2 regions of the Microbacterium sulfonylureivorans genome follow, and region 1 is predicted to be linked to the other one. Evidence: riboswitches for the same ligand, from Rfam matches in the RefSeq annotation. Region 1 holds a riboswitch; the other holds the start of a gene.

Region 1 (3,342 bases):
GAACCGCCCCGTCGTAACTCGTCACACACCCTGAGCAGAGGCTGGCCGCGACAACGACCACCAGACAGGCGCTGAGGCGCCGGGACGTGATGCGTCTCAGCACTGCCGTCTTGGGCATAGTCGCCACATTCACTTCCGTTCCAACCGAGATTTACACCCGCGGCTATCTGACCTCAGTGCGGCAACTCTCCTACGATGCCCCGGCAGATGCCGTTGGCTCTAGCTAGCTCGCTGTCGACGATCACGCCGTCCTCGGTGACAGGTTGGCTAAACGATGGGTTGTCGGGAATGACGTACTGGTCGGCACGGGTCGCGTAGCCCTTCGACGCGACCGGGTCATTCGTTTCGAAGTAGGCGTGCCAGGCGGCATCGATGAGGATGCAGCGATAGATGCCGCTTGCGTTGTCCGCCTCACCGAGCTGTCCCATGCCAGGAGGATCGATATGAGGCAGGTCGGTCCAAGCCGGCCAGGAGTAGCCCGGAGGCAGCGGCTCGGGCCAGGTGGCGATAGCCGCCTCGTACTCGATCTGGTGCTTGCTGGGGCCAGCTTGTGCAGTCGACGATGGCTTCGGGGTCGGGGAGGCTGCTGCTACAGCGCGCGTTGGGCTCGGCTGGACGGCAGCGGCGCACCCGGTTCCCGCGACACCGAGCAGCAGGATGCTCGCGACAATTGCGGCGAGCCTGAGTTTGCGGTGCGCCATGACGAGAGAAGGATGCAACCACTCGACCTTTGCTCAGTGTTCGATGCGCCGCTCGATGACGCGCCGCTCAAATCTAGTCACCCAACACCCTGTCTTGATGTCCCCTGTTCGGCGGACGAAGGCCCACGTCAACGCCCACAAGCCGGTCCTCGTGCGGGCGGCGATCGAATTCGGGAACCAGCTCGCGCATCAGGGGTATAGACGCACCCTTGAGCGATGCCCGATCGGTTCCTAGAATCCCGCAGCGAAGGGAGCAACCGCCATGGACGGACCAGATCTTCTCGCGACAAGGCTTCTCCGCGGCATGGTCGCTGACGACGTCGACGCCGTCAGTCACCTCGTCATCGAAATCGAAGACAGCGGCTATGCCGGCCTCGTCGCCACAGGACTCGCACAGTCCTACATCAGCGAACTGCTCAAGACGGCCAGGCGCGAACCACTCCTGCGCGCCCTCGAAGCGCGCATCCTCGAGCTGACCACCGCCGCCGACGACACGAACGACAAGCCGGCCTGATACTCCCTCGACACTTTCGCGCCCTGCAAGGAGGGATCTGCCCGGGCGTCCGATGCGCCATCGTTAGCGATCGTGCCGAGGACGGGACGTCAAATGGCGATCGGCTACCGCGCCAGCGCGAGGCTGTCGTGAATTGCTGTTGCAATGCCTTCTGCGTGGTCACCGCGACGATCGATGAGCAGCGCGTGCATGCCCGCAGCACGGGCGCCGGCCACGTCATGTTCGGCGTGGTCACCGACAAACAAGCACTCTTCGGCACTCACCCCAAGCTCAACGGTGAACGCGCCGAACGCAGCTGAGCTGGGTTTCTGCGCCCCGATGCGTTCTGAGGTGCACACAACATCGAGGGAGTCGATCAAACCGATCGCGGTGAGCTTGTCGAGCTGTTGCTCCTGAGTGCCATTCGTAAGTACTCCCACACGCAGTCCAGCCGATCGGAGGCCTTTCAGCAGGCTGGCGCTATCCGAAAATGCCCGCCACGCGCGTCGATACGCCCGGCCATACTGCTCGAATAGGTCATCGAGCTCCACCTCGTCGTCCGGCGGCCGAATCCCAAACGTCGGTAGAACGCTCCGTAACCGTTCCTGACGCTGCTCTTGAAAGCTGATCTGGCCGGCTCGCCACCGCTCGAATTGCAGCTCCTCGGCTGCGAACCACATCGCGCGGGCCTGAGGCGACGACTGGACGCCCAGGGATCCAAGGAACTCGTCGACAGCACGCGAGGCCGATCCGTGATGATCGAACAACGTGCCATCGAGGTCAAAGCCGACGCCGCGCAGAGTTGCCACGGCGACAGCTTACGAACAGGCGCACTTCACCCGGGAAACGGTCCCGCTACGCGCTCCATGGCCTGGCCCTACGATTGGGACACACGACTGGCGCGGGTAGGGAACTACCAGGGAGTGGAGTCGAGAACGTCGTCCGCCTGGGCGTTCTCCGCATAGAGAGCGGAGAATTTCATGACAGCACAGCTGATGGATGGCGCGTCCCTCGCGGACGAGACGTTCGCGCAGATAGCTGAGGGCACAGCCGAGTTGCTTGCGGTCGCTGGGCGACGCCCGTGTCTGGTCACTGTCCTGGTGGGCGACGATCCGTCCTCGCACGTGTATGTGCGGATGAAGGTCAACCGCTCGGGCAAGGTCGGCATCGAGTCCCGACGCATTGACCTGCCGCAAGCGACGACCACGGCAGAGCTCGTCGCCGTCCTGAAAGAGTTGTCGGACGACCGGTCAGTGGACGGGATCCTGCTGCAGCACCCGGTGCCAGCTCACATTGACGAACGCGCCGCGTTTGAGGCGATCGACCCGAGCAAAGACGTCGACGGAGTTACCCGAACCTCCTTCGCTCGCATGGCCTTTGGCGAGCCTGGATTCCATTCGGCCACACCCGGCGGAATCCTCAGGCTCCTCGATCGGTATGACGTTGCGCTTGCCGGAGTTAGGGCGGTCGTGGTCGGGAGGAGCCCCATCCTCGGCCGACCGATCGGGATGCTGCTCCTCGCCCGCGATTCGACCGTGACGTTCTGCCACTCGAAGACGGGAGATCTCGCTGACGCTGTTCGCGACGCGGACATTGTGATCGCCGCAGTGGGGCGGCCAAAACTGATCCGCGGAGACTGGATCAAACCGGGCGCGGTTGTCGTCGATGCCGGCTACAACGCCGGCAACGTTGGCGACGTCGAGTTCGCGGCCGCAGCCACAAGAGCCAAACTCATCACGCCCGTACCGGGCGGTGTCGGCCCGATGACGATCGCGGTTCTGCTCGATCAGACCCTCGACGCCGCCCGCAACCACCATCAGCTGGGTCAATGAGGCCGAGTCCACTACCGCCCTCTATTGAGCGGGGACGTACGAGGCGCCGACCGAGACGACTGAGACATTCACGTGGGAGTCCCTGAACGACACCACCCAGACCGACAGCGCGCTGCTAGCGTCCGGTGATCCGACGAAGACCTTCACGTTCGCGAACGGCAAGCTTACGTACGAGCTGACTGCGATGGGCGTGACCATGACCGTGGAGATGGAACAGCAATAGGCATCCACGTCTAAGCGCCCCGTCCGTGTGCCGGTGCGCGCTCCCGTGCATCGATACCGCATGGCACGGCTTTGGAGCTTGGGGCGGTCTTGA
Region 2 (3,342 bases), on a different contig from region 1:
GACGTACAGCTGCGACGCCGGGTCTGCGCCCACGAGCACCGTCGCGATGCCCGGGACGATGCCCCGCTCCTTGAGCGCCGCGACGCGCTCGCGCAGCTCTTCCTTGATCTCGGCCGCGGCCGCGCGGCCGTCGAGCTTCTGCGCGACCACTACTGCTGCAGACCCGGGTAGAGCGGGAACGCGGCGGTCAGCGCGGCGACGCGCGCGCGCAGCGCCTCGACGTCGGCGCCGGGCAGCAGCGCGAGCGCGATGACGTCGGCGACCTCGGTGAACTCGGCGTCGCCGAAGCCGCGGGTGGCGAGCGCGGGCGTGCCGATGCGCAGGCCCGACGTGACCATCGGCGGACGCGGGTCGTTCGGGACCGCGTTGCGGTTGACCGTGATGTGGATCTCGTGCAGGAGGTCCTCGGCCTGCTTGCCGTCGATCGCGGCGTCGCGCAGGTCGACGAGCACGAGGTGCACGTCGGTGCCGCCCGAGCGGACCGCGATGCCGGCATCCTTCACATCCTGCTGCGAGAGGCGCTCGGCGATGATGTGCGCACCGCTGAGGACGCGCTCCTGGCGCTCCTTGAACTCGGGCGTGGCCGCGAGCTTGAACGCGGTCGCCTTGGCGGCGATCACGTGCATGAGCGGACCGCCCTGCTGGCCCGGGAAGACGGCGGAGTTGATCTTCTTCGCGATGTCGGCGTCGTTGGTGAGGATGAAGCCCGAGCGGGGGCCGCCGATCGTCTTGTGCACCGTCGACGAGACGACGTGGGCGTGGGGCACCGGGTTCGGGTGCAGTCCGGCGGCGACCAGTCCGGCGAAGTGCGCCATGTCGACCCACAGGAGCGCGCCGACCTCGTCGGCGATGGCGCGGAACGCGGCGAAGTCGAGCTGACGCGGGTACGCCGACCAGCCGGCGATGATGACCTTGGGCTGGTGCTCGATGGCCAGGCGCCGGACCTCGTCCATGTCGATGAGCGAGGTCTCGGGGTCGACGCCGTACGCGACGATGTTGAACAGCCGGCCGGAGAAGTTGATCTTCATGCCGTGCGTCAGGTGGCCGCCCTGGTCGAGCGAGAGCCCGAGGAGGGTGTCGCCGGGGCGTGCGATGGCGTGCAGCACCGAGGCGTTGGCGGTGGCGCCGGAGTGGGGCTGGACGTTCGCGAACTCGGCGCCGAACAGCGATTTGGCGCGGGCGATGGCGAGCTCTTCGGCGACATCGACCTCTTCGCAGCCGCCGTAGTAGCGGCGACCCGGGTAGCCCTCGGCGTACTTGTTGGTCAGCACCGAGCCCTGCGACTGCAGCACGGATACGGGGACGAAGTTCTCGGACGCGATCATCTCGAGGTAGCCGCGCTGGCGGTCGAGCTCGCGCTCGAGCACCTGGGCGATCTCGGGGTCGACCTCGCTGAGGGGGGCGTTGAAGTACTGATCGGTCATGACGATCTCCTTGACGACGGCTTTCGGGGTGCACGGCACGGGGTGCCGGGATTCACATCGGCCCAGGCGTGCGGTCGAATGCCGTAGTCAGCCGCTCCCCGGTGGTGGACCACCTCAACGCCAGTCGCGACATCCCGAGCATAACGGATGAGTCGCCCCTGGCAGGCGTCGATGACGCCCTGCTAGGCTGGGCACACCCTTTTGTTAGGACTCTTTACATGAATCGTCGCCGAGGACGGACCATCACGCTGGCCGCGCTCGTCGCGGCGATGCTGGCAGGCTGCACGCCCGCCGCCCAGAATGGAGACACTGTGCCTTCGCTTCCCGCCGTCGTCCCCGCGCCCGCCTCGCTCGAGCAGGCGTCGGGTGCGCCGTTCCGCCTCTCCGAGACGACGAGGATCGAGGGCGACGCGGATGCCGCGGCCGCCCTCGTCGCGCTGGTCCAGGCCCGCACCGGGCTCGAGGTCGCCGCAGACGGCGGCGGCGCGACCGTCACTCTCGCGATCCAGCCGGGCGGCGCCGCCGAGTCGTACACGCTCGCCGCGGACGAGGCATCCGTCGTCGTCACGGGCGCCGACGCGGCCGGACTCTTCTACGGAGTCCAGACCCTCGGCCAGCTGCTCGCACGCGACGGCGACGACTGGACCATCCCCGCGGTCACGATCGACGACGCCCCGCGCTTCGCGTACCGCGGCGTGATGCTCGACGTCGCCCGCCACTTCCACCCGGTCGAGACGGTGAAGGCGTACATCGATCGGGCGTCGGGTCTGAAGTTCAACGCGCTGCACCTCCACCTCGCCGACGACCAGGGCTGGCGCATCGAGCTGCACTCGCGACCGGAGCTCACCGAGCTCGCCTCGGGCACCTCGGTCGGCGGCGATCCCGGCGGCTTCTACACGAAGGCCGACTACGCCGAGATCGTCGAGTACGCGGCATCCCGTCACATGATCGTCGTGCCGGAGATCGACATGCCCGGCCACACGCACGCGGTCGGACTCGCCTACCCCGAGCTCGTCGAGGAGCCGGTGCTGAGCGACCACATCATCGAGATCGCCCGCGACTACGGCGGCGAGCTGCCCGAGACGGGCAAGCCCTACGACGGCATGGCGGTGGGCTTCTCGTCGCTGAAGATCCACGACGAGGCGACCTACGACTTCGTCGCCGATGTGTTCGGCGAGCTCGCGGGCATGACTCCCGGCCCGTACCTGCACCTCGGCGGCGACGAGGCGCTCGGCACGAAGCCCGAGGACTTCGCGCTGTTCGTCTCCCGCGCCAGCGCGATCATCGCCGACCTCGGCAAGACCCCGGTCGCCTGGCACGAAGCCGGCGAGGCCGCGGATCTGGCGGAGGGGACGGTCGGACAGTACTGGGGCTTCGTCACACCGACCGACGGCATGGACGGCAAGGCGCGCGAGTTCGTGCGCAACGGCGGGCAGCTGATCCTCTCCCCCGCCGACGCGATCTACCTCGACATGCAGTACCCGACCGGACCCGACCTCGGACTCACGTGGGCGAACGGCCCGACCAGCGTCGAGGACGCCTACTCGTGGGAGCCCTCGGCGATCATCCGCGGCATCGACGACACCGACATCCTCGGCGTCGAGGCGCCGATGTGGACCGAGACCATCCGCACCGCGGCCGACATCGACACCATGGCCTTCCCCCGTATCGCGGCGGCCGCCGAAGCAGGGTGGTCGCCCGCCACGACGGCGAGCGAGCTGCGCACGTGGGAGTCGTTCCGCGTCCGTGTCGGAGCGCTCGGCCCCCTGTGGACGAGCCTCGGCATCGGCTTCCACCCGACCGGCGAGATCCCCTGGGTCACCGAGTGAGCACCCTCGTCCACTCCGTCCGGCTCGTCGACGGCGGGCGGATCACGGACGACGCGTGGGTGCTGTTCGACGCCGGCCGCGTGAGCGCC

The links. Region 1 has a riboswitch for ZMP and ZTP ahead of EER34_RS10045 (bifunctional 5,10-methylenetetrahydrofolate dehydrogenase/5,10-methenyltetrahydrofolate cyclohydrolase). Riboswitches for the same ligand answer to the same signal wherever they lie in the genome.
Region 2: it holds a riboswitch for ZMP and ZTP, as region 1 does, so the genes downstream of both, glyA (serine hydroxymethyltransferase) here and EER34_RS10045 (bifunctional 5,10-methylenetetrahydrofolate dehydrogenase/5,10-methenyltetrahydrofolate cyclohydrolase) in region 1, are expected to answer to the same signal.

The regions. Positions count from the first base shown of each region.
Region 1 is NZ_RJAD01000002.1:116,566-119,907, forward strand. It holds gene EER34_RS10025 (hypothetical protein) at 1-118, opposite strand, end outside; gene EER34_RS10030 (hypothetical protein) at 174-701, opposite strand; gene EER34_RS10035 (hypothetical protein) at 1,006-1,215, shown strand; gene EER34_RS10040 (HAD family hydrolase) at 1,320-2,003, opposite strand; ZMP/ZTP riboswitch at 2,077-2,153, shown strand; gene EER34_RS10045 (bifunctional 5,10-methylenetetrahydrofolate dehydrogenase/5,10-methenyltetrahydrofolate cyclohydrolase) at 2,175-3,026, shown strand.
Region 2 is NZ_RJAD01000004.1:211,496-214,837, forward strand. It holds gene EER34_RS16885 (bifunctional methylenetetrahydrofolate dehydrogenase/methenyltetrahydrofolate cyclohydrolase) at 1-150, opposite strand, end outside; gene glyA (serine hydroxymethyltransferase) at 150-1,424, opposite strand; ZMP/ZTP riboswitch at 1,478-1,562, opposite strand; gene EER34_RS16895 (beta-N-acetylhexosaminidase) at 1,694-3,253, shown strand; gene nagA (N-acetylglucosamine-6-phosphate deacetylase) at 3,250-3,342, shown strand, end outside.